4 regions of the Mesorhizobium sp. CNPSo 4670 genome follow, and region 3 is predicted to be linked to each of the others. Evidence: riboswitches for the same ligand, from Rfam matches in the RefSeq annotation. Region 3 holds a riboswitch; each other region holds the start of a gene.

Region 1 (7,818 bases), on a different contig from region 3:
ACCGACAGCGATGCGCCGGCAATGTAGACCAGCTCGTCCGCCGCCGACTCAAAGGCGAACGCGGTGTTCATCTCGTTCCGCCCGCGGAAAATCTCGGTCCAGCGCGCGCGCACCATTGCCGGGATGCTGGGCATGGCCGCGGCCAGCAGTGCGGACACGAACAGCGTCCATACCGGCCAATCCTGATTGGCCGCCGCTATCAGGACCGCGAAAGCCAGTACGGAGATGATCGTGGTCGGCACCACGAACTGCGTCTGGCCAAGGCGATCGACCAGCCTTGATATTTGCGGCGCCATGAAAGCGTTGGCCAGCGCAAATGTCGCGGAGACGGCGCCGGCCAGCCAGTATTCGCCACGCGTCTGCGACAGCATTGCCACGATGCCGATTGGCGCCATCGCGATCGGCAGCCGCGCCATGAAGCCAGCGGCTGCAAAGCCCTTGGCGCCGGGGGCGCGAAAAATTTCCGAATAGGGATTTTGCATGGTCCGGTTCCTCGACAAAGGCAGATTCGACAATTACATACGATGCGTATGATTGTTAGATAGATCATACGTCGCGTATGTCAATTGGCATACGAAGCGTATGTTAGTAGGTCCAGAAGCCATGCACAAACCTCGCAAGGAGATGATCGCCGAGACTCGCGCCAAGCTGATCGCGGCCGCCCGCCACGCCTTCGGCACGATCGGCTATGCCCAGGCCTCGATGGATGATTTCACCGCATCGGCCGGTCTGACGCGCGGCGCACTCTATCATCACTTCGGCGACAAGAAGGGCTTGCTGCAGGCGGTCATCGCCGAAATCGACGGCGAGATGGCGGCGCGCGTGAACGAAGTGGCGTCGAGAGCGCCGACCCGCTGGCAGCATTTCGTCGACGAGTGCACGACCTATATCGAGATGGCTTTGGAGCCGGAAATCCAGCGCATCATGTTCCGGGATGGTCCGGCCGTGCTGGGGGACCCGGCACAATGGCCGAATGCCAATGCATGTGTCGGTTCAATGACCGATCATCTGACCAGGCTGCAGGAGGAGGGCGTGGTCGTTCCCAGCGTCGACCCCGAGACCGCCGCACGGCTGATCAACGGCGCCAGCAGCCAGGCGGCGCAGCGGATCGCCAATTCGAACGACCCCGAAGCGACGTCGAAGACCGTGGTGGTGGCCTTCAGGCAGTTGCTCGAAGGCTTGCTCAAGAAGCAGGGTTCGCAGCCGGTCTGAAATCCCCATTGGCGGCCTGGGGCCACTGCCCACGATTGACAAGAGCCGGTTTGAGCGCATCCTCTCGCCCCATCTCTGAGCGGAGATTCGGGGCATGTGGGATTTTGATATCGGGAGGTCGGTGTCCATCATGATGCGGACCTGGCCGTTCATTGTCTTTCGCATGATCGTCTATTTCGGCATCACGCTGGCGTATATCGTGGCGACCGGCACGGGCGCCTCCGTTGGCTACGGCGTTGGCCATATCTCCACCGACCCGGACGGGCCGCTGTCCTTTGCCCTGTGGGGCGGGATGGTCGGCTTCGGCGTCGTCTCGATCGCTGTCTACTGGATCCGCGAATACATCCTCTATGTCGTCAAGGCCGGCCATATAGCCGTCATGGTCCATCTGATCGACGGCCGCGACATTCCCGACGGCCAGGACCAGATCGCCTATGCCAAGGACATCGTGACCCAGCGTTTTGCCGAGGCCAACATCCTTTTCGTCGTCGACCAGCTGGTCAAGGGCGCCATCCGCGCCATTACCGGGTTGCTCGGCGGCATCGCCGCCTTCCTGCCGATCCCGGGCCTGAGTGGCCTGGTCAGCTTCATCAACACGGTGATCCGCCTGTCGCTGACCTATGTCGACGAGATCATCCTCGGCTACAACATCCGTATCAATTCAGCCTCGCCGTTCGAGACGGCGCGGCAAGGCGTCGTGCTCTATGCCCAGAACGGCAAGATCATGGTCAAGAACGCCGTCTGGCTGGCGGTCATCATGTGGGGCGTCTCGTTCGTTATCTTCCTGCTGATGCTGGCCCCGGCCGGCGCCATTCTTTTCCTCATGCCCGGGCAGCTTGCCGGCTGGGCCTTCGTGCTCGCCATCGTCTTCGCCTGGGCCTTCAAGGCGGCGTTCATCGAACCCTTCGCCATCGCCTGCCTGATGCAGGTCTATTTCAGGACCATCGAGGGCCAGGTGCCCGATCCCGCCTGGGACGCCCGGCTGGCCGAGGCGTCTTCGAAGTTCAGGGAACTCAAGGACAAGGCGCTGGCCTCTTTCGGCGGTTCTCGCTGGGGCATGGCCGGCGCGACACGCTGATCGGCAGTGGTTGCCGGTGCGGCATCGACCCCGCTGAGGCGCGTCACGGTCGATTTGAGCAGCACTTCACCTTGCCCGCAAAAGGTCTCGCTCATGATCAGTTCCGGCAGTGGCAAGCGGCGGCCCCAGCCATGCGCCTCGAGGTCCGGCTTTGGCGCGAACTCGGAAACATGGCCGACGCAGAGATAGGCGACCGGCGTCACATGCTCGGGAATTGACAGAAGCTGTTTCAGCGCTTGCGCCTCGATGATGCTGACCCAGCCGACACCCACGCCCTCGGCGCGCGCCGCCAGCCAGAAATTCTGCACCGCGCAAACCGTGCTGTAGAGGTCCATCTCCGGATTGTGCCAGCGCCCCAGCGGCGAACCCTTCGAGCGCTGCCGGTCGCAGGTAATGCAGATGTTGAGCGCGCTTTCGCAGATGCCTTCCAGTTTGAGCTTGCGGTAAAGCGCCTGTCGTTCTTCCGCGATGGCCGGCAGTTCCTGCTCTCGCGCCGCCAGGAACAGGTCACGCACCTTTTCCCGTCGCTCCGCATCGCGAATGACGATGAAATTCCAAGGCTGCATGAAGCCGACCGAGGGGGCGTGGTGAGCGGCAAGCAGCAGCCGCGCCAGCACCTCATCGTCGAGCGCGGTTGGCAGGAAATGGCTGCGCACGTCGCGCCTTGTAAACATGGCGCGATAGACAGCGTCGCGCGCACTCTGGTCAAATCCGTCGCCAACAGAGGCGGTCATGTGTTCCGGCATCGCGTGTCCCCTTGCGATTGCTGTAGATGCCGTCCGCCTGACCATGCGGATGACGATGCCTGCCAGGCCGGTCTTCTGGCTCGGGATCAACCCGCGTCCGGTGCCTTCCCGTCATCGACAGTGGCATTTACCGGCGCGGTCCCCCTTACAGCGTTGGGCACGCCACGGAGTTCAACCGTGTTCCCGATTCTCCCGCTTGCGGCGGGCACCAGGCAGTGGCAGTGACCTTACGCCGAAGCGCTGACGACGCCAATGCCTGCAGCGACACCAATGGACGCATGTGTGATTTTCCCCAGCCATCAGGCCACGACGCATGGCCATCGCGACGTCGGGGCACTAGATAGGGAGGATGGCCACTCGTCTCTACACCCATCCGATCTTCCTTGAGCACATCACGCCGCCCGGTCACCCCGAGCGGCCGGACCGCTTGCGCGCCATCGAGCGGGTGCTCGACGATGAGGCGTTTGTCGGGCTCGATCGCATCAAGGCGCCCGAAGGCGACGAGGCCACCATTCTCTACGCGCACCCCGCCGATTTCGTCGCCCGCGTCCGCGCCGCCATTCCCGACGAGGGCATCGCCCGCATCGACGCCGACACGACAGTCAGTCCGAAGAGCTGGCAAGCGGCGATCACCGCGATCGGCGCCGCCAACGCCGCCGTCGACGATGTCTTTGCCGGCCGCGCTGACAACGTCTTCGTCGCAGCCCGGCCGCCTGGCCACCACGCCGAAAAAACCACGGCCATGGGCTTCTGCCTCTTCAACACGGCGGCGATTGCGGCGCGCTACGCGCAGAAGAAACATGGCGTCGAGCGCGTTGCCGTCGTCGATTGGGACGTGCATCACGGCAACGGCACGCAGGATATTTTCTGGGACGATCCGTCGGTGCTTTATTGCTCGACGCACCAGATGCCGCTTTATCCCGGCACCGGGGCGAAGAGCGAAACCGGCGCCGGCAACATCGTCAACGCGCCGCTGGCGCCGCAGACCGGCAGCGAGGTTTTCCGAGATGCCCTGCTGTCGCGTGTCCTGCCGGCGCTCGACAATTTCGCGCCCGACCTGATTATCATTTCGGCCGGTTTCGACGCGCACCATCGCGATCCGCTGGCAGAGATCAACCTGACCGAGGATGATTTCGACTGGGCGACCGGCCAGCTTATGCAGCGCGCCACGCGCCACAGCGGCAACCGGCTCGTCAGCCTGCTCGAGGGTGGCTACGATCTGCAGGGACTGGCATTTTCGGTCGCCGCCCATGTCGGGCGACTGATGAAAGGGTGAATGATGGCTGGAGAGACCAACGAAGACGTCAAGGCGATGAGCTTTGAGCAGGCACTCGACGCATTGGAAAAGATCGTCGATGATTTGGAACGTGGCGACGTGCCGCTCGACCAGTCGATCAGGATCTATGAGCGCGGCGAGGCGCTAAAGGCGCATTGCGACCGGCTGCTGAAGGCCGCCGAGGACAAGGTCGAGAAGATCAGGCTGTCGCGCGACGGCAAGCCGGTTGGAACCGAGCCGCTCGACGCCGACTGAGTCATGCTCCCGAACGATGGTCTTGCCTCACCGGCTTTTGGACATGATCATGGTCGAGGATAGCAGCCGTCCCGATTGAAACGGCTTCAGGACAAGAGGAGGTTCGCAAACGATGTGCAGAAACATCAAGACCCTGTTCAATTTTGATCCGCCGGCAACCAATGACGAGGTGCGCGACGCCGCACTTCAGTTTGTGCGCAAATTGAGCGGAACGACGCGACCTTCGAAGCAGAACCAGCACGCCTTCGATCATGCGGTCGAAGCCATCGCGGCATCGGCGCGTGAGCTTCTCGATTCCCTCGAAACCCATCAGCATCCTCGCAATCGCGAAGAGGTGGCCGCCAAGGCACGGGCAAAATCGGCGATCCGTTTTGCCTGATCCAACAACCGGCGACGGCCGCTGACAAGGAGAGTCCATGAGCTTCTTCCCCGGGAAAGACCCTGAAGTCGGCGACGCCTTTGCCAGCGACCAGATCGAACTGATGGTCATCCCGAACGCCAAGGACATTGGCGGTTTCCAGGTACGCCGCGCTCTGCCGACCGCCAAAAGACGGCTCGTCGGGCCTTTCATCTTCTTCGACCGCATGGGCCCGGCGATCCTGCGCGCGGGCCAGGCGCTCGATGTCCGTCCTCATCCGCATATCGGGCTGTCGACGGTAACCTATCTGTTCGACGGCAAGATCAGGCATCGCGATTCACTCGGCACCGAAATGGTCATCCAGCCCGGCGACGTGAATTTGATGACGGCCGGCCGCGGCATCGTCCATTCCGAGCGCACGCCGGAGGAATTGCGTGGTGCGCCGATGTCGGTCTCCGGCCTGCAGACATGGCTGGCACTGCCGGACGGCAAGGAGGAAGTGGCTCCGGTTTTCGAGAACACCGCTGCTTTGCGGCTCCCCGAGATCGATGCCGAAGGCGTCAGCGGGCGGGTCGTCATCGGCGACTTCCAGGGACTGCTGTCCCCGGTGAGGGCTAATTCCGAGACGCTTTATGCCGACCTTAGGCTGGCGCCAGGCGCCAGCGTTAAAATCCCGGCGGATGCCGAGGAGCGCGCCATCTACACGCTCGAAGGCGACGTTTCGATTTCAGGCGATGTTTTTCCAGCCGAGCGGCTGCTGGTGTTTCGGCCCGGCGACGAGATCGTTGTGTCGTCGGAAGGCGGCGCCCATTTCATGCTGTTCGGCGGCGCCTCGCTCGGCTCGAAGCGTTACATCTGGTGGAATTTCGTCTCGTCCTCCAAGGAGCGCATCGAGCAGGCCAAGGAAGAATGGAAGACCGGCCGCTTCGATATCGTTCCCGGCGATGAGGAAGAATTCATCCCGCTGCCGGAAAGCTGATGCATGTCGCCCAAAAGTGGCCGGGTTTTGGGACCTAAAGCCTGATCCGCGTCACTGACACGCATTTACTTTCGCCGGCGGCCGGCCTATCCCGCCCATGAACAGAAAGCCTGAGCAGGCCTACCCGTGAACTCAACGCCGCATACGCCGCTTCTCGACAAGGTCCGCATCCCGGCCGACCTGCGCACGCTTGCCGAGAGCGAATTGCCGCAACTGGCATCCGAGCTTCGTGCCGAACTGATCGATGCGGTGTCCCACACTGGCGGCCATCTTGGCGCCGGCCTCGGCGTGGTCGAGCTGACGGTGGCGCTGCACTATGTCTTCAACACCCCGGATGACCGGCTGATCTGGGATGTCGGCCATCAGGCCTATCCGCACAAGATCCTCACCGGCCGCCGCGATCGTATCCGCACCTTGCGCCAGGAGGGGGGCTTGTCCGGCTTCACCCGCCGCGCCGAGAGCGAGTACGACCCCTTCGGCGCCGCCCACTCCTCGACATCGATATCGGCCGGCCTTGGCATGGCCGCCGCTCGCGATCTCTCCGGCGGCCGCAACAACGTCATCGCCGTTATCGGTGACGGCGCCATGTCGGCCGGCATGGCCTACGAGGCGATGAACAATGCCGGCGCGCTCGATGCCCGGCTCATCGTCATCCTCAACGACAACGACATGTCGATTGCGCCGCCGACTGGTGCGATGAGCGCCTATCTGGCGCGTCTGGCCTCGGGCAAAACCTATGTCGGCCTACGCGACTTCGGCAAGAAGCTGACCTCTTATCTCGGCAAGCGCGCCGACCGTGCGATCACCCGGGCGGTCGAGCATGCACGCGGCTACGTCACCGGCGGCACGCTGTTCGAGGAACTGGGCTTCTATCACATCGGCCCGATCGACGGTCACAATCTCGAGCATCTGATCCCGGTCCTGAAGAACGTCCGCGACAATGGCGAAGGCCCGGTGCTCATCCATGTCGTCACCCAGAAGGGCAAGGGCTACGCGCCCGCAGAAGCCGCCGCCGACAAGTATCACGGCGTCAACAAGTTCGATGTCATTACCGGTGCGCAGGCGAAGGCACCGGCCAACGCGCCGGCCTACACCAAGGTGTTCGCCGAAAGCCTGGTTAGGGAAGGCCGCGAGGACGACCGCATCGTCGCCGTCACCGCCGCCATGCCGAGCGGCACCGGCCTTGACCTGTTCGGTGAAGCATTTCCGTCGCGGACCTTCGATGTCGGCATCGCCGAACAGCACGCGGTGACCTTCGCCGCCGGCCTCGCCACCGAAGGTTACAAGCCGTTCGCCGCGATCTATTCGACCTTCCTGCAGCGCGCCTACGACCAGGTCGTCCACGACGTCGCGATCCAGAAACTGCCGGTGCGCTTTCCCATCGACCGCGCCGGCTTCGTCGGCGCCGACGGCGCCACCCATTGCGGCGCCTTCGACACCACTTTTCTGGCTACCTTGCCTGGGTTCGTCGTGATGGCGGCGGCGGACGAGGCGGAACTGCGCCACATGGTGCGCACCGCGGCAAGCTATGATGACGGCCCGATCGCCTTCCGCTATCCGCGTGGCAATGGCGTCGGCGTCGACATGCCGGAGCGCGGCGCGGTGCTCGAAATCGGCAAGGGCCGCATCGTCAGGGAAGGCACCAAGGTCGCGCTGCTGTCCTTCGGCACGCGGCTGCAGGATTGCCTGATCGCCGCCGAGGAGCTTGGCGCGGCCGGGCTCTCCACCACGGTCGCCGATGCTCGTTTCGCCAAGCCGCTCGACGAGGATTTGATCCGCCGGCTGGCCCGCTCGCACGAGGTTCTGGTAACGGTGGAAGAGGGCGCCGTCGGCGGCTTCGCCAGCCATGTGCTGCAGTTCCTTGCCCATGAGGGCTTGCTGGAAAGTGGCCTGAAGGTCCGCCCGCTGGTGCTG
Region 2 (7,818 bases), on a different contig from region 3:
GCGTCGGAGGCGGAATCCTATCTCGTGGCCGACATCGCGCACATCAGTGGCCTGATCGCCGCAGGAGCGCATCCCAATCCCGTAGCATATTGCGACGTCGTCAGCAGCACGTCTCATAAGTCAATACGGGGGCCCCGCGGGGGCTTCATTCTGTCAAAAAATGAAGATCGCTATCAAGCGCTCTATCATCCGGATAGCAAAGTCAATCTCGCCAAGCGACTAGATCGGGCGGTCTTCCCTCAACTGCAAGGCGGGCCTCATATGAATGTCATCGCTGCGCTAGCTGTCGCTTTGCAGGAAGCCGCGAACCCGTCCTTCCGTAGCTACGGTCAACAGATCGTCAAGAATGCCAAGTACCTGGCCCAGGGGCTCATGGAGCGAGGTTATGACCTGGTCACGGGCGGGACTGACAATCACATGCTGATCCTCGATCTTCGGGAGCGACCATTGCCCGGAAAGGCCTATGCCGAGCGACTGGCAAAGGCCGGCATCATTACGAACTTCAATATGGTTCCGGGCGACCGGCGGCATCCGGCGCTCACAAGCGGAATTCGGTTGGGGACGCCCGCGGTAACGTCCATGGGTATGCGCGACGCAGAAATGGTGCAGATCGCTGGCTTCATTGACTGCGTCCTCCGGCGGCCAGACGACCAAGGTCTCCATGCCCGCGTGCGAAAGGACGTTGCCGACCTGTGCACTGCGTTCGAGGTGCCGGGTATCACCGACAGGCAAGGCAGCTGAAGCAAAGCGCCCCGACAACTTTAACACCCGAAACGAGGCATTTCATGGCTAGGCAGTTCGTGTTCTCTTCCGAGTCGGTTGGCGCCGGCCACCCGGATAAGTTGGCCGATAACATCTCGGATTCCATCCTCGATGCGTTGCTCCGCTTCGATCCGAAAGCGCGCGTCGCTTGCGAAACGTTGGTGAAGACATGTGAAGCCTTGGTGAAGACAGGGACGGTCGTTCTCGCTGGCGAAATTACCAGCAATGCAAGGGTGGATTACAGCCAAGTTGCCCGCAATACGATTCTCGATATCGGATATGATGATGAGGCCATCGGTTTTGACGGCCGGCGGTGCTCCGTCGTTGTGGCCATCACCGAGCAGTCGCCCGACATCAGCCTGGGCGTTGACGAGGGCAGAGGGCAGGATCTCGACCAGGGAGCGGGAGATCAGGGCCTCATGTTCGGCTACGCATGCCGCGAGACCGATACTTTGATGCCTTTGCCGATCCAACTCGCCCACTGCCTGACAAAAAGACAGGCGGATGTGCGGAAGGCAGGAGAACTCAGCTGGTTGCGTCCTGACATGAAATCCCAGGTTTCGGTGCGCTATGAAGGCTTGCGCCCCATCGCATTGGACACCATCGTCGTGTCCACGCAACACGATGAGCAGGTATCCCAAGAGACGGTCCGCGAGGGCGTGATTGAGGAAATCATAAAGCCAGTCCTACCGCCCCAGCTGGACACCGAAGGCGTCCGAATTCTGGTCAATCCGACGGGGCGGTTCGTAGTCGGCGGGCCACGCGGCGACTGCGGCCTCACTGGGCGCAAGATCATAGTTGATTCCTACGGCGGGATGGGGCGCCACGGCGGCGGCGCTTTTTCGGGCAAGGACCCGTCCAAGGTTGACCGCTCGGCTGCCTATGCGGCGCGTTATGTCGCGAAGAACATCGTCGCTGCGGGACTTGCGGATATCTGCGAGGTGCAGATTGCTTACGCGATCGGCGTGGCCAGTCCGGTTTCCGTCATGGTCAATACATTCGGGACCGCGAGAATTCAGGAGAAAAGGATCGAGCAACTCATTCTTGAGCTGTTCGACCTCAGACCAAAGGGCATTATCAAGATGCTTGATCTCTTACGCCCGATATACCGCAAGACAGCGACATACGGGCATTTCGGCCGTGAAGAGCCTGAGTTCACCTGGGAGAGGACTGACAGAGCCGACGAATTGCGTCGCGAGGCAGGGCTCGCCGCCCCGTGAGGGCCGGCGCCGAGTCGATTGGGAAGCGAAAAGTCCATTCCAACTGGCCAGACCCGCGCCCGGCCAGCGTGGCAAGAAGCCGGCTCGGGTTTTTGGCGGAGACATTGATGCCGGATTATGACGTGCTTTGCATCGGCAATGCCATTGTCGACATCATCGCCCAGTGCGAGGAGGAATTCCTCGAAACCAACGGCATCATCAAGGGCGCGATGAACCTCATCGATACCCAGCGCGCCGAACTGCTCTACAGCCGCATGGGCCCGGCGATCGAGGCTTCCGGCGGCAGCGCCGGCAACACGGCGGCCGGCGTCGCCTCCTTCGGCGGCCGCGCCGCCTTCTTCGGCAAGGTCTCCGATGATGCGCTGGGCGAAATCTACGCGCACGACATCCATGCGCAGGGCGTCGCGTTCGACACCAAACCGCTCACCGGCGAGCCGCCGACGGCACGCTCGATGATCTTCGTCACGCCCGATGGCGAACGCTCGATGAACACCTATCTCGGCGCCTGCGTCGAGCTCGGACCGGAGGATGTCGAGGCCGATAAGGCATCTGGCGCCAAGGTCACCTATTTCGAGGGCTATCTGTGGGACCCGCCGCGCGCCAAGGAAGCGATCCGGCAGACGGCCAGGCTGGCCCACGCGGCAGGCCGCGAAGTATCGATGACGCTGTCGGATTCCTTTTGCGTCGACCGCTACCGCGACGAGTTCCTCGAGCTGATGCGCTCGGGCACGGTCGACATCGTCTTTGCCAACAGCCACGAGATCAAGTCACTCTACCAGACATCGTCCTTCGACGAGGCGCTGGCGCAAATCCGCAAGGACTGCAAGATCGCTGCCGTGACCCGCTCGGAAAAGGGCTCGGTCATCGTGCGCGGCGACGAGACCGTGGTCATCCAGGCGACGGCGATCCGGGAACTCGTCGACACGACCGGCGCCGGCGACCTCTACGCCGCCGGCTTCCTGCATGGCTACACGCAAGGCCGCGACCTCAAGACCTGCGGCGACCTCGGCTCACTGGCCGCCGGACTGGCGATCCAGCAGATCGGCCCAAGGCCGAGGCAGAACCTGCGCCGCGAGGCGGAGCAAGCCCGGCTGCTCTAGTTGGCGGCAAGACCAGATCCACCCGGTGCGAGCTGTTCAATGAACAGCGGGGGCAAAGAGGGATCTCAGGATCCGAGGCAGCAGGATCAAGGCTATATCGGCACCGTTCAAGACAGGCAGGTGGCGGCGCCCCTGACCCGATCACGCTCATCGTAGCTTGATTGGACGGGAACGTTGATGCCGCGCGTATAGAGGAGGGATCAACAGTCTCCTCTGAGGACTGCTGGGTTGCTGATGTTTCAATCTCGTCCCGACAAAGTGCAGCCCTCCGAATCCCGAAAGCGGAGTCGCATCTCCGCTCTCGAGGGGATCACCGTAGTGCCGTCAATGCCGCCTCGACATCTTTGCTTTCTACACACTCCAGGTGTGCATCAGGGGTGAGATGCAGCAACTCGGACTGGCCCAGCCAGCTGTCGGGTTGAGCGCGGCAGGAAGCACAGCGCCTCGCAGCGCTTTTCGACGCCCCGATATGTCCTGCAGAGGCATCGAAGGTCCTATCCATCGTAGCACTCCCTTCGGCCGCATGGGGCTTCTCCACCCGGCCTCATTTGCTGCGCGCTTCACCCGGCGGACAGCAGACCGCGAAGCCGCCACGGCCGCGAAAATCTCGTGATGGCAAATCGATTGCGCGACCGGCCCGCCATTTTGGCGAGACGTCCAGTGCAGTTGCCTGGCACCGACCTCGCCCCTCATCTCTTAACGGCATGTTTCCTCGTCCTCTCAGCCGGCCGAGCCTCCCGACAGCCGGATAGATGATGACGATCCCCTCCTGGAGAATGTCACGTTTGTAAAGCGTGACGGTCTACGCCGCCTTATTTCCTCCGGCTCTATCGCGTACCGTCTGCGGTTCTGCCGCGCTCGCGGCGAAACGCAGTCACTCTACCGTGCAACACACAATGGAAATACGACAGCCACACCAGAAATGGCGGGGTCTGCGTCAAAGCTTTTTAAGCAAACCCTCGAAGGCGAAACGGTATCTCTTGGTTTTGTGCGTCGAGCAAGCTTAGCCTTTTGGCGCTCTCACGCTTTGAGCGGGCTGGATATCCGCAGCTGGTCCCGTGTGTATGAGTGCAACGTGTGCAGAGCCGGATCTGCCAAATGCGGTCAGAAACTATCTGACCTGAGAAGAGACATGGTCACCTTGCCGATACGTCCATGCGTCTTGGCCTTTGGATTTCAGGAAGGCAGGGACGCGGGCCCCTCGATTCGGGTGAGGATAGCTATGGATGATCGCCCACATGGGATCGGATCGACGCCGCCGATTTGGCAGGCCGCGGGAGGTCGAACAGCGAGCCGACCGGAGTTCTCCATGTCTACTGGGCATCGGGCGGTTCAATGTGTGGTCTGATTTACCAGTCGATCAGCGCGTTCGCAGTTACTCGCTCTCGTTGCGGCCTTTGCAAAAACACCAACATTTCACATAATGACATAAACATTTCTTTATGCGGCATTGACACACGGTTCCCTGCTGTGTTTGTCTGGGTGCCGTGGTTCTCCGTACGGCATTGCCGCACGGAGCTAAGAGGGAAGCCGGTGCGAGGCCGGCGCTGCCCCCGCAACTGTTAGCGAGTGAGCCAACCCCACTCATGTCACTGAGGCGAACAGCCTCGGGAAGACGGGGAGAAGCGATGACCCCGCGAGCCAGGAGACCTGCCACGACGAACTAAGTCCACGGGCGGGGTGTCTCGGTGGCCGCAGCAGTCCGGCGTTCGTGCCGGTCTACGAGGCGCCTTCTTGTCCCCCACGCCCCAACCATCGGGGTATGGCATGACTGTCTCTCAGCAAATTCCTGTGGCAACGCTCGGTGTGCCGCGGTTCGGTCGCCGGCGGGAACTGAAATTCGCGCTTGAAAGCTACTGGTCCGGAAAATCTTCCGCTACTGACCTTCTCACGACGGCGAAAGCGCTGCGTGCCGCCAACTGGGAAGAGCAGCGCGATCGCGGCGTGTCGAAAATTCCGTCGAACGACTTCTCGCTCTACGACCATGTGCTCGACACTGCAGAAATGGTCGGCGCGGTGCCGTCCCGATACGCCTGGAGTGGCGGCGAGCTTCCGCTCGACATCTACTTCGCCATGGCGCGCGGCGACCAAGGCCAGACGGGGAGCTGCGGGCACTCTGATCAGGAGCGTGCGGCTGGCCCTGCCCTGACCGCGATGGAAATGACCAAATGGTTCGACAACAACTATCACTACATCGTGCCGGAACTCGACGATGATCAGACGTTTGCCCTCTCGTCGACGAAACCGGTTGATCACTTCCTCGAGGCTAAAGCCCTCGGCATTCATACACGCCCAGTCATCCTTGGACCTGTCACCTTCCTCAAACTGGCGAAGTCACCTGCCGAGGGTTTCAATCCCATCGCGCTGCTGCCGCGGCTTCTGCCCGTCTACGAGCAGCTCCTGCGGGGGTTGAAACTGTCGGGAGCCGATTGGGTGCAGATCGATGAGCCAGCCCTTGTCCTGGATCTAAACCCGAACGAACGAGCTGCGTATGAATTTGCCTATGGGCAGCTGTCGAAGGCCACTCCCGAACTGAAGATCATGCTGGCTACCTATTTCGGTGCGCTGGGGGACAATCTCGAGACGGCGATTTCGCTGCCAGTGGCCGGCCTGCATCTCGATCTTTCGCGCGCTCCCGAGCAGTTGGAGAGGGTTGGTCGGCTTGCGCCTAAGGACCTGGTGCTGTCGCTTGGCTTGATCGATGGCCGCAACGTCTGGCGCGCGAACCTGCCTGCCATTCTCGACCGCATCAAGCCGATCGTCGCCGGCTGGCCCTTGGACCGCGTCGAAATTGCACCTTCGTGCTCGATGCTGCATGTGCCCATGGACCTTCGCATGGAGACGGCACTTGATGCCACTATAAGCTCGTGGCTCGCCTTCGCGGCGCAGAAGACCGACGAACTGGTGGTGCTGGCGAGGGCGCTGTCCGAAGGCAGGGATGTAGTGGCACACGAGTTGACAGCTTCTGCCGAGGCTGCCGCTGCTCGCGCAGCGTCCGCAAAGGTCCATGATCCGCTTGTTGAAGGTCGGATCGCCGGCATCGACGATAGCATGAAGCAACGAAAGAACCCTTTCCTCGTGCGTTCCACGGTCCAGGCCCGCACGCTGAGCCTGCCCCCGTTCCCAACGACCACCATAGGATCATTCCCGCAGACGACTCGGGTGCGCAAGGCCCGCTCCGCCCACAGGAAGGGTGAGCTCAGCTATCTCGACTACGACAGCTTTCTGCAGAACGAGACCAAGACTGCCATCCGCTGGCAGGAGGAGATCGGGCTGGACGTGCTGGTGCACGGCGAGTTCGAACGAAACGACATGGTACAGCATTTCGGCGAGAAGCTGTCCGGCTTCGCCTTCACCCAGCATGGCTGGGTGCAAAGCTATGGCTCCCGCTACGTGCGTCCCCCGATCATCTTCGGCGATGTATCGCGCCCCAATCCGATGACGGTGCGCTGGTGGGAATTCGCCCAGTCGCTTACGCAAAAGCCAGTCAAGGGAATGCTCACAGGCCCTGTGACCATTCTTAACTGGTCTTTTGTCCGCGACGACATTCCGCGCTCCGAGGTCTGCCGCCAGATCGCCCTCGCCATTCGCGATGAAGTGACGGACCTGGAAAGATCTGGCGCAAAGATAATCCAGATTGACGAGGCGGCGTTTCGCGAAGGCTTGCCGCTGCGCAAGTCCGACTGGCAAGTCTATCTGGACTGGGCGGTCGAATGCTTCCGGCTGGCCTCGACGGGTGTAGAGGACGCGACCCAGATCCACACTCACATGTGTTATTCGGAGTTCAACGCGATCATCGACGCGATCGCTGAGCTGGACGCGGATGTAATTTCGATTGAGACATCGCGCTCGGCGATGGAACTGCTGGACGCCTTTACGAGCACCAAATATCCGAACGAAATCGGGCCCGGAGTCTATGACATACACTCACCGCGCATTCCAGAAGTCGCCGAGATTTCGGCCCTCCTCATGCTTGCACGCGAGCGGCTCTCCGACCGGCAACTTTGGGTAAACCCGGACTGCGGCCTCAAAACGCGCAAATGGGATGAGGTCCGCCCTGCCCTCGTGAACATGGTCGCTGCAGCACGCGCCCTCCGGGATAGAGTGCAGGCCTGAGGCTTTGCCAAGTTGTCGTCGTATGGTGCGTCACCGGCCACCTGGGTGACGCAAATTCCGCGAACCGCCTGGGTTGGCGGAACGTCCTATCAACCGCCTTAGATGAGCTGTCTGAATATTATCTGGCCGCCTCACCTTGGACACTGGCATGGTGCCATCGCGTCGGGCAGACGACGGAAGCGTCGTCTGCCCGTTGATATTAAATCGGACACCTGGTGTTTGTCGCGACCGCCTCGCGGTCTCGCCTCAGTGATGTTCCGTTATACCGTTGGGCTCTCCGAAGCTCAGTCCACTTACTTTCCCAATATCTGCGAGACAGGTCGAGGCGTCGTCGCGGTTTCGGCCGGTAAGATGGGATAGACAACGTCGGGTACTGTTCCGGTCAACGCGTTAAGGAAGGCGACAAGCCGGTCGATTTCTTCTTTCGTCAATTCTTGGCCGAGCTGTGTCTTTCCCATGATGGCGACGGCCTGTTTCAGATCCCACACCTTGCCCGAATGAAAATACGGCGCAGTGAGTGCTACATTGCGCAGCGGCGCCACGCGGAAAACATAAGAATCCTCCGCCTTATTGGTGACTGCAAATCGGCCCTTGTCCCTTTCCGGCAGGACCTCGGGGCT
Region 3 (7,818 bases):
CGCCATGGCATCCATGGCGGCGATGTCGAGACGTCGTTGATGCTGCATTTCCGGCCGGATCTCGTCGACATGGGCAAGGCCGACAATTTCGTTTCCAGTGTCGCGAGGGCCGAAAAGGAATTTTCGCTGCTGCGCCACACCGGCACCCATGCCTTTGCCTGGATCGCCAGCGATCTCAACCCGAATGGCGTGGTCGGCGACGCCAGCATCGCCACGGCCGAGAAAGGCCGGCTGACATCAGAACATCAGGCCGACGGTTTCATCAGCCTGCTGCGCGATGTGCGTAAGGCAAAGCTTGCCGACTGGCTGAGATAGCACTTCCGTCGCAGGGCAGGTCACCTGAATATCAACATGTCCTAGATGTCGATCTTCAGCGCAAAGGGCGTTCCCTCAAAGGCGTCGGCGCCGCGCCCGATAGCCTGGATCGCCTCGATCATGCGGCCATTGCGGTGGAGCAGCACATCGGCCACCGCAATCAGCCGCGGGTTGGGCGTCGCCGATGGAGACAGCGCCCGCAGCGTCTGCGCCAGTTCGGCTTCGTCGCGCTTCGGCGCCAATGCCGCGGCGATGATGTAGGCGGAAGCGGTCGAGCGGCTGATGCCGGCATAGCAATGCACGACCATCGGCTTTGCCCGGTCCCATCGGCGCGCGAAATCAAGCAGGTTGCGGACATGCTCCTCGCCCGGCATGGTCATGCCGTCCTGCGCCACCGCGATGTCGTGCATGACCAGATGCAGATGGTTTTCCCGGGCGATCGAGGCCGGGCGCACAACGTCGGTTCCGGCGGCGAGCAGCGACAGCATGCGGTCGGCGCCGGTCCTTGCCACCGTTTCCTCGACCTTTGCCAGCGAACAGACATGGATCATCGTTTCGAACCCTTCGAACGATCCTCGCGCCGTGACGCCCATTCGGCAAGAGCGGATTCGAGCCGCTGCCATTCCTCCGGACTCCCCGGCAGGCCGGCGCGCAAGACGCCCGGACGATCGGCGAAATGACGCAGCAGGATGCCGCGCTCGCCGAGTTTGGCAAACAGATCGGCGGCGTCGTGCAAGCAGAGATAGCGGAACAATGTGGTGCCGCCCGCGACAGCAGCGCCGAAGCGGCCGAACAGCACATCAAGCCGTGCCGATGCCTCCGCAAGCGATGCCCGCATCGCGTCCTGCCACTCAAGGTCGGCAAGCGCGCGAATGCCGTATTCCAGCGCCGGGCCGGCGACGGCCCATGGTCCGAATTGCGTGTCCAGCCGGCCGACCGTCACCGCATCGGAAAGCGCAAAACCGAGCCGCAGCCCGGCCAGGCCAAAGAACTTGCCGAATGAGCGCAGCACCACGATGCCGCCCTGACCGACATCGACGCCAAGGCTGTGCTCGTGCGGGCCGACATCCATGAACGCCTCGTCGACCACCAGCAGCCCGTGCTTGGCGCGCAGCCCCGCGGCCAGCGCCAGCAGCCTGTCGCGCTCTATGATGCGCCCATCCGGATTGTTGGGATTGACGATGATGGCAAGGTCGGCTTCCGCCAATACTTCGAAATCGCCGACCTCCGTCACCGCGTGCCCGGCGATCACCGCTGCCCGCGCATGTTCGGCATAAGTCGGACCCAGCACCAGCGCCTTGCCGGGCGCGATCAGCGATGCGACGCGCGGCAACAGGATCTGCGTGCCGGGTGCCGCCGCCACATTGGCTGGCGATGGCGCGCCATAGGCGCTCGCCGCGATCTCGACCAGCTCGCTGGCACGCGCTGCCTCCGGCAGCCGCGACAGGGTGGTGGCGGGCAACTCGAAAAGCGGGTAGGAGTGCGGATTGATACCGGTCGAGAGGTCGACGAAAGGCTGCGGCGCGTTGGGGAAAAGCGCCCTCGCCCGGCCGAGACTTCCACCATGGTCCACCGCCCCATCAAGAAGCTTCATGTCAATCCTGATCGCTTTCCTGTCATTGGCCGCTGAATTCGTCCTGGGTTACCCGGACTGGCTGTTTCGCGCCATCGGCCATCCGGTGACGTGGTTCGGCAGGCTGATATCCTTTCTCGACGGCCGGCTCAACCGCGCCACTGATCCCGACGCGCTGCGTCGCAAGCGTGGTGTCCAGGCGCTGCTGGTCATCGTGCTGGTGCCGGCGGCGATAGGGCTCGGCGTGCAGATCCTGCTCTGGTTCGTTCCCATGGGATTGATCATTTCCGCTCTTCTGGCGACATCGCTTCTGTCGCAGAAGAGCCTCTACGAGCATGTTGAGGCCGTGGCCGACGCGCTCGATACCGGTGGCCTTGCTCTTGGACGCATCGCCGTCTCGCGCATCGTCGGCCGCGATCCCGAATCGCTGGACCGGGCCGGTGTCAGCCGCGCGGCGATCGAGAGCCTGGCCGAGAATTTTTCCGACGGCATCGTTGCTCCCGCCTTCTGGACCGGCGTCGGCGGGCTGGCAGGAGGCGCTGCCTACAAGGCAGCCAACACCGCCGATTCGATGATCGGCCACCGCACCCCGCGCCACCAAGCGTTCGGTTGGGCGGCGGCGCGCTTCGACGATTGGATCAACCTGCCGGCATCGCGGCTGACGGCGCTGTTGATCGTGCTGGCCGCATTCCTCGTCAGGGGTGCTGATGCGAAAAACGCCTGGCAGTCTGTGTGGCGCGACGCGAAAAAACACCGCTCGCCCAATGCCGGCTGGCCGGAAGCGGCGATGGCCGGCGCGCTCGGCCTGGCGCTCGCCGGGCCGCGCAGCTATGGCGGCGTGCTGGTCGACGATCTCTTCATGGGCGAAGGTGGCCGCCGCGAGGCCGACAGCATCGACATCAGGCAGGCGCTGAAACTCTATCGTGTCGCCGATTATCTGCTGATCGCGCTGTTCGGTTTGGTCTTGGCAATCGTCATCGTCGCGTGATCGGGCCTGCTGGTTAAGGCTATCAGAACTCGATGCCTTGCTGCGCCTTCACGCCCGCGGAAAAATGGTGCTTGGTCACGCCCATTTCGGTGACGAGATCGGCCGCCTCGATCATTGCCGGCTTGGCGTTGCGGCCGGTGACGACGACGTGCAGGCCCTCGCGCCGCACCTTCAGCGCCGCAACCACTTTGTCGAGATCGAGATAATCGTAGCGCAGCGCGATGTTCAGTTCGTCGAGCACCAGCAGGCTGATCGATGGATCGGCCATCAGTTCGAGCACTTTGGCCCATGCGGCTTCGGCCGCCGCGATGTCGCGCTTCAGATCCTGGGTTTCCCAGGTGAACCCCTCGCCCATGGCGTGCCAGACGACGCGGTCGCCAAAGGCGGCGAAGGCATCCTTCTCGCCGGTGTGCCATTTGCCCTTGATGAACTGGACGACGCCGACACGCTTGCCGTAGCCGAGCATCCGCAGCGCCAGACCAAAAGCGGCGGTGGTCTTACCCTTGCCCGGCCCGGTGTTGACGATCAGCAGCCCCTTCTCGATCGTCTTGGCCGCCACCTCGGCATCCTGCACTGCCTTGCGCTTGGCCATCTTGGCGCGGTGGCGTTCCTCATCCCGGTCGTCAATGGTCTTGTCGTCGATATCGGTCATTTCATTTCACCTTGAGCGGCAGCCCCGCCACCATCAGCAGCACCGTATCGGCGACAGCGGCCACCTGCTGGTTGAGCCGGCCGCCGGCATCGCGAAAACGGCGCGCCAGTGCGTTGTCCGGCACGATGCCTTGGCCGACTTCATTGGACACGACGAACCAGGGCCCGCGCGGCCGCGACAGCACGTCCGCCAGCCGACGGCACTCAAGGTCGAGGTCGTGTTCGGCCAGCATATGATTGGTCAGCCACAGTGTCAGGCAGTCGACAAGCACCGGCTGATCGTCCGGCAAAGCCTCGAGCGTGCCGGCGAGATCGAGCGGTGCGTCGATGGTCGCCCAGCCCTCGCCGCGCCGCGAGCGGTGCAACGCGATACGCTCACGCATTTCGTCATCATAGGCTTGCGCCGTGGCGATATAGGTCCATGGCGAGGGTAGAACCGTCGCCAGGGTTTCGGCATGCGCGCTCTTGCCGGAGCGCGCACCGCCGATGATGAAGGTCAGCTTGCTGCGATCAGGCAAAGCTGTCGCGCAGGCTGGTCGCGGTGCCGGTGAAGCGGCCGCGCACCACGCCGACGACGGCGCCGAGCACCAGCCAGAACACCAGGTTGGTCACCGTAACCGCCACCACGAACTGGTGGTGCAGGCCTTCCGGGATCGGCGTCTCGAAACTGTCGGGCTGCGGTGCGCCGACGACATGCGGCGCGACGATCAGCAGGACAGCAAGGATCGCAAGCGGCAGCGACTTGCGGAACGCGATCAGGCCGAGACCCGCCGCGGTCGCCACCACGGTTGCCCACCACCAGATCTGGCGCTGCGTGAGATCGGCCGCCGGCATGGCGGGCAATTCCGGTGGCAGGCCGAGGCCAGGTGCCAGCGTGAACACGGCAAAGCCGGCCAGGCCCCAGAATACGCCCTGGCGCCAATTGCCGATGCCGCCGGCGAATTCGGAAACCGCGACCAGGATCAGCGCAAAACCGATGCCGGTGACGATATTGGCGACAACGCTGAAGGCGAAACGCTCGAAACCGTCGGCCGGCGCCCAGCCTTCGTCTTCCGCGGCCGGAGTGGCTGCTTCCGCCGGCGCCGGGGCGGCGGAGCTCATGGCATTCCCCGCCGGAGCGGCTGTGCTCATGGCGCTGGTATCGGTTGCGGCAGGAGCGGCATGGTCATGATGGTGGCCGCCGCCGGCCTGTTCGTAGACTTCCGCCTTCAGGATCAGCGGCACGGTGGCATAGGCCTGCAGACAGGCGAGAACGACGCCGGCCACGAGCCCTGCGATCGCCGCGATGAACACGACGTTGCGAAACAAGTTCATGATGTCAAATCCTCGTCAGTGGCAGGGAAACGCCATCGAATGGCGATAGTCGTGAGCCGCATTGTGGACCGCATCGATATGCGAGAAGCCGACAAAGCCGACAACGAAGATGCCGAGCAGCGCCACGAGTGCAAGCTGCATGAAGCGCGACTGCGAGGAGACGGAGGCGCCGAGGGAGACGGAAGCGGTAGTCATGTCTTGTCCTTTCACCCTCCACCCGAGGGCATCGAAGTCAGTTTCCTGTCGCCGGCAGGTCTCCTGGCTCGCGGATCAGCGCCCTTCCCCACCTTCCCGAAGAAAAACCTTCAGTGGCATATGGAGAGGACTACCGCACACAGTTGCGGGGGCAGCCACGGCATTGGGCAACCAGTCCGCCCGCACCGCATTCCCTCTTGGCTCCAAAACGGAACCGACGACAAGCGCGACTATAGGGAAAATCGCCGCAACCGGCAAACCAAATTCCGCCGACAACCAGCGCGATTGCGCCATCCAGATAAATCGGGTCTCCGGCACAACAATTGACAATTCCCATGGTCGGGTGTCGGCTGACAAATCCACAGGAAGCCAGCCATGCAGCCCATTGCCAGCGAGCGCGATCCTTACAACGGCCTGACCCGGGCCGAACCGACGCTGCCATCGTCGGCCTATTGGGATGCGGACAGCTATCAGCGCGATCTCGACGTCATCTGGTACAAAAGCTGGTTGCTCGTCTGCCGCGAGGCCGACCTTGCGCAGCCGCTTTCATTCCGCACCTTCCGCGTCGGCACGCAGGAAATCGTCATGCTCCGCGACGAAACCGGCGAACTGCGCGCCTTCCACAACACGTGCCGCCATCGCGGCTCGCAGCTTTGCCAGGAAAGCGAAGGCCGGCTGAAGGCACGGCTCATCACCTGCCCCTACCATGCCTGGTCCTATTCGCTGCGCGGCGACCTCGTTCGCGTGCCGTCGAAGTCGCTGCCGGAAGGCTTCGACAAGGCAAATCATCCGCTCTATCGCGTGGCGCTCTCGGTGTGGCGCGGTTTTGTCTTCGTCAATCTGCAAGAGGACGCCGCCGGCTCGGCGCAAACCTCCTTCGATCCAGCGTCCGGCAGTCTCGCCAACTGGCCGCTGGAAACGCTTGTTACCGGCCATGTGCTGCGCAAGGTGATGAACTGCAACTGGAAGATCTTTTGGGAAAACTTCAACGAGTGCCTGCATTGTCCGGGCGTCCACAAGGACCTGTCGCGGCTGGTGCCGATCTATGGCCGCGGCCTGATGGGTCGCCATGACGATCCCGAATGGTCCCGCCACGCCGACAATGACGCGCCGGAGTTTTCCGGCGGCCTGCGTGCCGGCGCGCAGACCTGGTCGCGCGATGGCCAGGCGCATGGGCCGATCTTTGCCAGCCTCACATCAGCCGAACGCGCCGCCGGCCAGACCTACGCCACCAACCTGCCGTCGATGTTCATCGTCGGGCATGTCGACTATGTCAGGACCGTGCGGCTGGTGCCGCTCGGCCCCGAGCAGACCGAGCTTGTCGCCGAATGGCTGTTTGCGCCGGAGGCGCTTGATGCAACCGATATCGACAACATCGTCGCCTTCGGCAAACAGGTGCTGGAGGAGGATGCAGGGATCTGCGAGGTCAACCAGAAAGGCTTGCGCTCGAGGCGCCATGCGGCCGGCGTGCTGATGCCCGAGGAGTACGACCTGCACCGCTTCCACAACTGGATCCGCGAACGGCACGCAGCAGCTACCCCCAACCCGTGAAGATCACAGCGATTTCGGCAGGTATCGCCAGGTCACGAAGCCGCAAAACGCCGCCAGCAGGCCGAGCGTGACGAACACCGACCCCAGTCCGAAGAACGCCAGCACGACCGAATAGACCAGCGGCGGCGTCAGTTCGGAAAAGTCGAGATAGGTGCGATAGACCGCCGCCATCTGCGACCTTTCATAGGATCGCACCGAGCGCATGAAGGCGGTCGAGCCCAGTGCATCGAGCGCGATGGTGAAGAAAGCGCCGCAGAGCAGGAGGGCGCCGGTGAGCAGCGGCCCGGTTTCGCCGACCGCACCCGCCGCCAGCAGCATGGCCGACATGGCGAAATAGGCAAATGTCATGGTTCGGCGGCCACCGAAGCGCTTTCCTGCCTTGCCCCAGAAGATGGCCATGAACAGCAACGCATTGCCGGCCGAAACCAAAAGACCGCCGGCCAGCTTGCCCTCGCCGGTGATGACCATGAACAGCGGCCCATAGACGAAGAACGTCGTCCAGAAACAGGAGCGGCCGAAGGCGATCAGCCAGGCCAGCCGCAACCTGGGCTGGGCGAGGAAGCGGCCGATATTGGCGAGCGGATTGGCCGGCCGCGTCTTGCCTGGGCGGATCGATGGGTTGTCGCCCAGGCGGTAGGTCCAGAACAGCGCCAGCAAGGCCAGCGCGAACACCGCCACCGCACCATGCGCGGCGTAGATGCCGAAGCGCGTGTAGAGGAAGATGCCGAGCGTCGGCCCGCCGGTCCAGGCCAACATCGACCACGCCATGCGCAGTGATTCGGCCTGCATGAAATCGGTCTTGCGGATGTGGTCCATGATGTAGAGGTTGAGCGTGATCGACAGCGCGCTGGCGCCCATCACGCGGCACAGCATGCCGGCCAATTGTCCGGCAAGCGTATGGGTGACGAAGAACAGCGAGCCGATGGCCAGCAGGCAGGCACCTGCCGTGTAGACCCAGCGCCGGGCAAAGCGTCGGATCAGCATCGGCATGAACAGCGTTACCGACAGGCCGAGCATCGCCACGATGGTGTAGAGGATCGAGACGATCTGCTCGTTATGCAGGATCTCGTAGGCCTGTATCGGGATGACGCTCGACACCGTGGCGCGGGCGAATGATTCGACCGCATAGAGCGAAGCGAAGGTGCGCGCGTCGGCCGGCCGCAAAGCCGGTAGCCAGATCGGATGGCGCACATGGGTGGACATTGCTTCCCCAAAGCAGAATCAGCGGGTC
Region 4 (7,818 bases), on a different contig from region 3:
CAAGGCGAGACGGGCAATCGCGACCCTCGACACGCGGGATGGCCAGTTTCCAAGAGAGGCGGCCACAGCGCAGGATCAACTCTCGCCCGGACAAACGACCATGTCAGATATCATTCGCAGACATCGCGTCGCGGCCTCGCTGGGCGCTGCGCTACTCATATCTCCCTTTGTCATCTCTTTCGCTCAAAGTGCGAGCAACGCCGTTCCGACAACCCAGACACCTGTCGCCGGCATCACGGCACCCAACGGCTCGTTCGCCCCCATCGTGGCCGCCGACAAGCCCGCGGTGGTGACAGTTACCACCGTCATGAAGGCACAGCCGGAAAGCACGGACGACGGCATGCCTCTCGGCAACTCGCCGTTCGACGAATATTTCCGTCAGTTCTTCGGCGACCAGGGCATGCCCGCTCCACAAACCCCGCCGCAGCAGGCTCCGCGAGCCGAGGCGCTTGGTTCGGGCTTCATCGTCGCTGCCGATGGCACCATCGTCACCAACAATCACGTCGTCGATGGCGCCTCTTCCATCAAGGTAACGCTCGACGATGGCACTGAGCTTCCCGCCAAGCTCGTCGGCCGCGATGCCAAGAACGATCTCGCCGTGCTCAAGATCAAATCCGACAAGCCCTTGCCGACCGTCAAATGGGGCGATTCCGACAGGCTGATGACCGGCGACCAGGTGCTGGCAATCGGCAATCCGTTCGGCATCGGCACCACGGTCACCGCAGGCATTGTCTCGGCGCGCGGCCGCGATCTGCACAGCGGGCCGTTCGACGACTTCATCCAGATCGACGCGCCGATCAATCACGGCAATTCCGGCGGTCCGCTGGTCGATGTCCGCGGCAATGTCGTCGGCATCAACACGGCGATCTATTCACCCAATGGCGGCAGTGTCGGCGTCGGCTTCGCCATCCCGTCCGACCAGGCCCAGAAGGTGGTCGCCAAGCTGATGAAGGACGGCTCCATCCAGTACGGCTACCTCGGTGTCGAGATACAGCCGGTGACGCCGGATGTGGCCAGCGCCATCGGGCTCGACCATCCTGGCGGCGCGCTGGTTTCGCAGGTCAATGAAGGTTCGCCGGCTGCCAAGGCCGGCGTCGAGACCGGCGACGTCATCACCAGCTTTGCCGGACAGGATGTGAAGGATCCCAAGGACCTGTCGCGGGCCGTCGCCGATGTCGCGCCGGGCGCCAGGGAGACGCTGGATATCTGGCGCAAGGGCAAGGCCATGAATGTTTCCGTCGATGTCGGGCGCAACGGCGACGACGTGAAGACCGCATCCGTGCCCGACGAATCCGGCGCGCCGAGTACCGAGCAGGGCTCGCGCGTCCCTGCAATCGGGCTTGGCCTGATGGACATCACCCCTGATGTCCGCCAGGAGTTGAACCTGGCGGCCAATCAGCATGGCGCCCTGGTCGCAAGCGTCAATCCCGACAAGCCGGCCTCGGCCTCGGGCATCCAGCCCGGCGACATCATCGTTGCCGTCAATCAGGCGCCGGTGAAAACTGCCAGGCAAGTGACGCAGGCGATCGCCCAGGCCGGCAAGTCCGGCCGCAAATCGGTGCTTCTGCTGGTCGAGCGCGACGGCAGCCAGATCTATGTCGCGGTGCCGTTTGCCAATGGCTGACGCAGGGGCGCTGACATGAAGGCAGCGATCGGCGGGCTCGGCGACGCGGGCCGCCGATCCCTGTCTATCAAGATTTTGGTTGCCCGCCACGGCATCTTCGAGAACATTGCATAAGGTCGATAGTGGTCTGATGCAGGGGGATTGCCGCGATGGTCACCCGAGGTTTTTCTTCAGGACGGCGCCCGCCGATCGACGGCGATGCGCGCATCCCGCCCGGGCAATATCTCGAGCAGGGATTTCCGGTCTTGTCAGCCGGCCCGACACCGCGGGTGCGCACCGAGGACTGGTCGTTCACGCTGAAGCACGGGCCGCGGCCGATCAAGAAATGGAACTGGGCCGAGTTCAACGCGCTGCCCTTGACCAAGATGACGCGCGACATCCATTGCGTGACCGCATGGACAAAATTCGACACGCCATGGCAAGGCGTGCTTGTTGACGACATCCTCGCCGATGCCGGCATCGAGCCGCCGACCGCCTTCACGCTGGCGCATTCCTTCGACGGCTATTCCACCAACGTGCCGACGAAGGACCTCACCGCCGGCAAGGCGATGGTGGCTCTGCTTTACGAAGGCAAGCCGATCACGCCTGACCATGGCGGCCCGGCGCGGCTGCTGGTGCCGCATCTCTATTTCTGGAAATCGGCCAAATGGCTGAACGGCCTGCAGTTCACCGAGCGCGATGAGCCGGGTTTCTGGGAATTGCGCGGCTATCACATCTATGGCGACCCTTGGCGCGAGCAGCGCTACACGAACGATCCATGAGCGACGCAGCGGCAGTACAATCGCCCTGGCAGACAGTCAGGATCGTCCGTGTCGAAAAGCGCACGCCGCGTGTCACCAGCTTCTTTTTCCAGCTATCGCGGCCTTTCACCTATCTTGCCGGTCAGCATGTAGACGTCAGGCTGACGGCGCCCGACGGCTATCAGGCTCGCCGCTCCTATTCCATTGCCTCCGCGCCCGGAGACGGCGGGGTGATCGAACTGGCGATCGAAAAACTCGACGATGGCGAGGTCTCGCCCTTTTTCCACGACGTCGCAGCAATTGGCGACGAGGTCGAACTTCGCGGGCCGCTCGGCGGGCATTTCATCTGGCCCGATGACGATGGCGGACCGGTCTTGCTGGTCGGGGGTGGTTCGGGCGTCGTGCCTTTGATGTCGATGGTCCGTCATCGCGCCAAGCGCAATTCGAGCGTGCCCGTCGCCCTGGTCTTTTCAGCGCGGGTCTGGGACGAAGTGATCTTTCGTGACGAACTGGTTGCCCTCGACGATCGCAAGGACGGCTTCGACCTGGTGCTGACCCTGACGCGCGAAGCCGCACGCCGTCCAGCCGATTATTCGCGGCGGGTGGACGTTGCCATGATGGTGCAATCCATGGCGCACCTGCCCGGACCGCCTGATATCGCCTTCGTCTGCGGCTCCAACGCCTTCGTTTCGGCCGCCGCCCAAGCACTGATCGATGCAGGCGTCGCAGCGGAGATCATCCGCACCGAGCGCTACGGGGTTTGAACGACACGGCCTTTCGAGGCGTTTCTCGTAGTCGTCGTTCTGAGGCCTGGCATCGCCCGCCGGTCACGCCTCGATTTCGAGCGCCGAAAGCGGCTTCGAGCAGCAGGCGAGGATAAAGCCGTCGTCGATTTCGTGATCGAGGATGCCACCATTGTGGCTCATCTCGGCATCGCCCGCGATCTTCTTCACCTTGCAGGTTCCGCAAAGGCCGAACTCGCAGGCGGCGGGAATCCGCACGCCCGAGGCGCGGGCCGTCTGCAGCACGGTCTGGCCGGCGACGCATTCGGCCTCGACATCCGAAAGCGAAAACCGGATCGGCGTCGCGGCTTCGACGACAACCGCGGCGCCGTCTTCCGCCGGCAAGGTGAACGGTGCCGGGATCTCCTCCACAACAGGCGCGGCAAAGCTCTCCTGGTGGTATTTCGTCATGTCGAAGCCGGCGGCGTCCAGCATGCCGCGCACGGCGCGCATGAAGGGATCGGGGCCGCAGCAGAAGATTTCGCGCTCGCGGAAATCGGGCGCCAGCAAGGGCAGCCGGATCGCGTCGATGCGGCCCATATGGCCGAACCAGCCCTCGCGGCTGGACCGCTCCTCGATCATGAAACCGAGCGACAGGCCCGGCATGCGGCTGCCGAGCAGTTCGAGCTCCTTGCGGAAAATGATCTCTTCCGGGCGCCGTGCGCAGTTGACGAAGCCGACATCGGTCCATGGCGCGCAGTCGTTCAGCCAGCGCAGCATCGACATCATCGGCGTCACTCCAGAGCCGGCTGAAATGAACAGGTACTTGGCCGCCGGGTGGCTGTGCAGCGAAAAGTCGCCGGTCGGCCCATAGGCCTTGACGTGCGAACCGGGCGTCAGATGGTCGAACATCCAGCGTGTGCCGATGCTGCCCGCTTGCGCCTTGATCGTCACTGCGATCGAGAACGGCCGCGATGGCGAAGACGACAGCGTATAGGTGCGCATCAGCGGTCCCTCGGCGGTCGGCAGTTCCAGCGTCACGAACTGGCCCGGCTTGTAGCGGAACCAGGTCTGGTTGTCGGAGCGGAAGGTGAAGGTCTTCACATCAGGCGCTTCGTCGCTGACGCCGATCACTTCCAGCACCTGGAGCCTGTCGTTCCAGGGCGTCATCTGGTCGAGATGGCGATAGAGGCCGAGATCCGTCATCGCATTCATCCTCTTGTCCTCACTCTTGCCCTGTGCTTGTCGAGGTCTCAAAACCGGTGCGCACTTTTGCGCGACATGCACTAGGCAACGCTGCGCAGCGCCGGCCGGCCGCCTTCGGCAAGGCGCGGACCTATGAACGACGCGTACCACTCGACGAACTGGATGACGCCGCCCTCATGCAGCTCCGAATAGGGGCCGGGCTCGTAGGCGGGCGACAGGATGCCGAAGGCGTTTTCCTCGACGATGCGGCGGTCCTGATCGTTGGTCTCGGTCCAGACATGGGTGAGTTCTTCGAGATCGTAATCGACGCCCTCGACCGCATCCTTGTGAACCAGCCATTTGGTCGTCACCGCGGTCTCCGTGGCGCTGATCGGCAACACCCGGAAGGTGACGGCGTGGTCGCCCAGAATGTGGTTCCAGGTCGTCGGATAGTGATAGAGCAGCAAGGAACCGATGCGGTCGGTTGAGACGTTGTCGGACAGGTTCTTCTTGACTGCACGCTTTCCCGTCATCGTGTAGCTGACGGCGTCGCGCAGCAGCGGCGCGCGGGTGGCGCGGTACTGTCCGGCCGGGTCGATGCGGAATTTGCTCGGCAGACCGGCTGCTTCGCATTTCGCCCAGTGCGCAAGCATTTCCGGGTCGCTGTCGGCGCCTTGCACGCCGGTCACCGTGGGTGCCTCCGGAAACGTCTTGCAGAGCTCCGGATGATTGCCGGCGCAATGATAGCACTCGCGGTTGTTTTCCCAGACCAGCTTCCAGTTGCCCTTCTCGACAATGGTCGACTCGAACGCCACCTTGGCCTCGCGCAGCTGGTGCGGCAAAAGGTAGGGCTCGATCATCGCGCGCATCGGTGCGAAATCCGCCGGCTCCTTGGCCAGGCAGATGAAAATGTAGCCACCGACGCTTTCGCAGGCGACTGGCTTCAAGCCGAACTGGCTCTTGTCGAAACCGTCGGCCATCTGCCTGGCAAACAACAGCCTTCCGTCCAGCTCATAGGTCCATTGGTGATAGGGGCAGACCAGCTTTGCCGCCGTGCCCTTGTCGGAATTGCAGACGCGGCTGCCGCGATGGCGGCAGGAATTGTGGAAGGCGTTGATATTGCCCTTTTGGTCGCGGACAAGCACGACTGGATAGTCGCCAATCTGCGCCGTGATGTAGCTGCCCGGCTTCGGCAACTCGCAATCATGACCGATGAACAGCCAGTCGCGATACCAGATCAGCTCCATGTCGAGCTTGAAATAATCTGGATCGGTGTAGAAGGGCTGTTCCAGCGAAAAGCCTTGCCGGCGCCCACTCAAGAGCCTCAGCATGTCGTTGCGAGCATCCATGTCCTGTCCTCGTTTCTAAGGACTGAACTGGTGGTGACGGAGGAAGGATTGGACGCAGGCCGGCGATCCGCCGGACATGCACTATCCACCTCTTGACCGCCCACCGCGATCAGTCGAGTCTAGACATCTCGGGCTGGTTTCCGGGCTCTGGAGTTGTCCTTGCGGACCATCGCGACACCTTCCCAGGCGATTGCCCAGTGGTCTCCCGTTGCGACTTGAACTCCACCACCGTTGCGGGGGCAGCGCCGGATTCTGACCGGCTTCCCAATTCTCCGCCTCGCCGTCACGAAGCGGCACCTGAGATGGCATGATCTAATCACGATCGCGGGCGCGCCATCGGCATGAAAACGACATCGTATCCATGCGGCGCGACACGTTTGAGAAACGTTCCGGTCGGCGATCGCGGAGCGGAAGCCCTATCTCTTGGGCAACCATAGCCGGCTGCAATATCGCCGAATCTGCCCGCTTGTCGGGAAGCAAAGAAGGCTATCGGTATCGAAAAGTGACTATTAGCAGCCTCTAAAATCGAACCGAACGGTTCGTTTCTGTTGACGGTGCGTGCAGGACGTGTGAACGCTGGGCCTCCGACACAGTTGGTGATCGGGGTGCCTGTTTTGTACAACTATTTGATATAACTAGAAAAACATTGAGTGTGGAAACCCCTGGCACAATTTCAAGTGGTGGATTCTTGGTCCACGCGGAACAACTTCGTGATTGGAAATGACTGGATGGCTCTCCCACATCGGGGCTGTCCGAACGACGCGATTTCTTCCCAAGACACGCCGCTAGACGGACGGCAAAAATAAGAAATACTGGAGTACCAAAAAATGAAAAAGATCATCCTCACTGCCGCCGCCCTTCTGGCCATTTCCGGCAGCGCCTTCGCGAACAGCGACCACTATGGTTCGAATGCCCCGGCAGCCACCGCTGCTGTCGACAGCTCGTACACCGCTTCGACCAAGAAGTCGGAGCCGGCTGCTCAGACGCCTGCCCAGGGTAGCAACCGTAACCTCTTCGGCAACAACTAACAGCCGATTCCCAGGGGCGGCGGGCTCTGCCGCCGTCCTGGCGAAAACCAGAATTCAGGAGACTTGAAATGAAGAAGATCATGCTTGCTGCTGCCGCCGTCCTGGCGATCTCCGGCAGCGCTTTCGCCGCCAGCGACAACTACGGTTCGAACGGCGCAAACCAGCCTGCGGTCGGTTCGGTTGACAACTCGCAGACGGGCTCGATCCGCAACAGCGGTGGGTTCGTCGGCAAGCTGCTCAATTTGTCGGGTGACGTAGAGAAGTCCGCCCCTCAGAGCGCCGACCGCGACCTCTTCGGCAATCGCTAACAGCCGAAGTTGATTTCCAAAAAAGAGCGGCGGGCCTGGCCCGCCGCTCTTTTCGTGTCGAGACTTGGTTCTGTCTCAAGCCGCCTTTACTTCCGGCTGACGGAGCGAGAAGGAGTGCCCGTCCGCGTCGAAGACGTGAAGGTCGTTCGCATCCGCGCTCAGCCGCAGCGTCGCACCGCGTTTGACCTCGACATTGCCAGGCAGCTTGGTCACCAGGGGCAGGTCGGCGCGGCCGATGTCGACATAGACAAGCTGGACCTCGCCGAGTTGCTCGACATAGTCGACCGTCCCCTCGAACAGATACTCCGTGCCGCTGGCGATGATCAGATCTTCCGGCCGCACGCCGAAACTCACCGCAGCACCCTTTGCCGAAGCCGGCGTCGCGATCGGCACGCTTGCCTTGCGCCCGCCGACATGGCTGACGACGGTCGGGTTTCCGGTCTTGTCGATGGTAGCCGGCAGAATGTTCATGGCCGGCGAGCCGATGAACTGGGCGACGAACAGGTTGCCGGGCTTCTTGTAGAGGTCCATCGGCGTGCCGACCTGCTCGATATGACCTTCCTTGAGCACCACGATGCGATCTGCCAGCGTCATCGCCTCGACCTGGTCGTGGGTGACGTAGATCATGGTCGTGTTGGGCATCGATTCCTTGAGCTTGGCGATCTCGATGCGGGTGGCGACCCGCAGTGCCGCGTCAAGGTTCGACAGCGGCTCGTCGAACAGGAACACTTTCGGATTGCGCACGATGGCGCGGCCGATGGCGACGCGCTGGCGCTGGCCACCTGACATCGCCTTGGGCAGGCGGTCGAGATATTTGGTCAACTGCAGGATTTCCGCCGCCTGCTTCACGCGGCGGTCGATC

Evidence for each region. Region 3 has a riboswitch for cobalamin ahead of AC0ZT5_RS10530 (CbtB domain-containing protein). Riboswitches for the same ligand answer to the same signal wherever they lie in the genome.
Region 1: it holds a riboswitch for cobalamin, as region 3 does, so the genes downstream of both, bluB (5,6-dimethylbenzimidazole synthase) here and AC0ZT5_RS10530 (CbtB domain-containing protein) in region 3, are expected to answer to the same signal.
Region 2: it holds a riboswitch for cobalamin, as region 3 does, so the genes downstream of both, metE (5-methyltetrahydropteroyltriglutamate--homocysteine S-methyltransferase) here and AC0ZT5_RS10530 (CbtB domain-containing protein) in region 3, are expected to answer to the same signal.
Region 4: it holds a riboswitch for cobalamin, as region 3 does, so the genes downstream of both, AC0ZT5_RS13610 (aromatic ring-hydroxylating oxygenase subunit alpha) here and AC0ZT5_RS10530 (CbtB domain-containing protein) in region 3, are expected to answer to the same signal.

What each region holds. Positions count from the first base shown of each region.
Region 1 is NZ_JBWJFQ010000001.1:460,989-468,806, forward strand. Features, by position in the region: gene AC0ZT5_RS02060 (MFS transporter) at 1-482, opposite strand, end outside; gene AC0ZT5_RS02065 (TetR/AcrR family transcriptional regulator) at 604-1,212, shown strand; gene AC0ZT5_RS02070 (hypothetical protein) at 1,307-2,290, shown strand; partial or broken gene bluB (5,6-dimethylbenzimidazole synthase) at 2,407-3,081, opposite strand; cobalamin riboswitch at 3,085-3,264, opposite strand; gene AC0ZT5_RS02080 (histone deacetylase family protein) at 3,386-4,312, shown strand; gene AC0ZT5_RS02085 (exodeoxyribonuclease VII small subunit) at 4,316-4,567, shown strand; gene AC0ZT5_RS02090 (DUF2277 domain-containing protein) at 4,680-4,946, shown strand; gene AC0ZT5_RS02095 (pirin family protein) at 4,984-5,904, shown strand; gene dxs (1-deoxy-D-xylulose-5-phosphate synthase) at 6,031-7,818, shown strand, end outside.
Region 2 is NZ_JBWJFQ010000028.1:54,615-62,432, reverse strand. Features, by position in the region: gene AC0ZT5_RS31775 (serine hydroxymethyltransferase) at 1-741, shown strand, start outside; gene metK (methionine adenosyltransferase) at 786-1,982, shown strand; gene AC0ZT5_RS31765 (adenosine kinase) at 2,090-3,082, shown strand; cobalamin riboswitch at 4,554-4,754, shown strand; gene metE (5-methyltetrahydropteroyltriglutamate--homocysteine S-methyltransferase) at 4,874-7,198, shown strand; gene AC0ZT5_RS31755 (cytochrome-c peroxidase) at 7,492-7,818, opposite strand, start outside.
Region 3 is NZ_JBWJFQ010000004.1:388,722-396,539, reverse strand. Features, by position in the region: gene AC0ZT5_RS10565 (creatininase family protein) at 1-315, shown strand, start outside; gene AC0ZT5_RS10560 (tyrosine phosphatase family protein) at 357-866, opposite strand; gene cobD (threonine-phosphate decarboxylase CobD) at 863-1,909, opposite strand; gene cbiB (adenosylcobinamide-phosphate synthase CbiB) at 1,908-2,876, shown strand; gene cobO (cob(I)yrinic acid a,c-diamide adenosyltransferase) at 2,899-3,528, opposite strand; gene cobU (bifunctional adenosylcobinamide kinase/adenosylcobinamide-phosphate guanylyltransferase) at 3,530-4,045, opposite strand; gene AC0ZT5_RS10535 (CbtA family protein) at 4,038-4,841, opposite strand; gene AC0ZT5_RS10530 (CbtB domain-containing protein) at 4,857-5,036, opposite strand; cobalamin riboswitch at 5,073-5,270, opposite strand; gene AC0ZT5_RS10525 (aromatic ring-hydroxylating oxygenase subunit alpha) at 5,412-6,587, shown strand; gene AC0ZT5_RS10520 (MFS transporter) at 6,591-7,790, opposite strand.
Region 4 is NZ_JBWJFQ010000006.1:235,819-243,636, reverse strand. Features, by position in the region: gene AC0ZT5_RS13630 (DegQ family serine endoprotease) at 101-1,624, shown strand; gene AC0ZT5_RS13625 (sulfite oxidase-like oxidoreductase) at 1,774-2,385, shown strand; gene AC0ZT5_RS13620 (ferredoxin reductase) at 2,382-3,128, shown strand; gene AC0ZT5_RS13615 (FAD-binding oxidoreductase) at 3,192-4,292, opposite strand; gene AC0ZT5_RS13610 (aromatic ring-hydroxylating oxygenase subunit alpha) at 4,373-5,620, opposite strand; cobalamin riboswitch at 5,735-5,936, opposite strand; gene AC0ZT5_RS13605 (DUF680 domain-containing protein) at 6,448-6,648, shown strand; gene AC0ZT5_RS13600 (DUF680 domain-containing protein) at 6,717-6,956, shown strand; gene AC0ZT5_RS13595 (ABC transporter ATP-binding protein) at 7,032-7,818, opposite strand, start outside.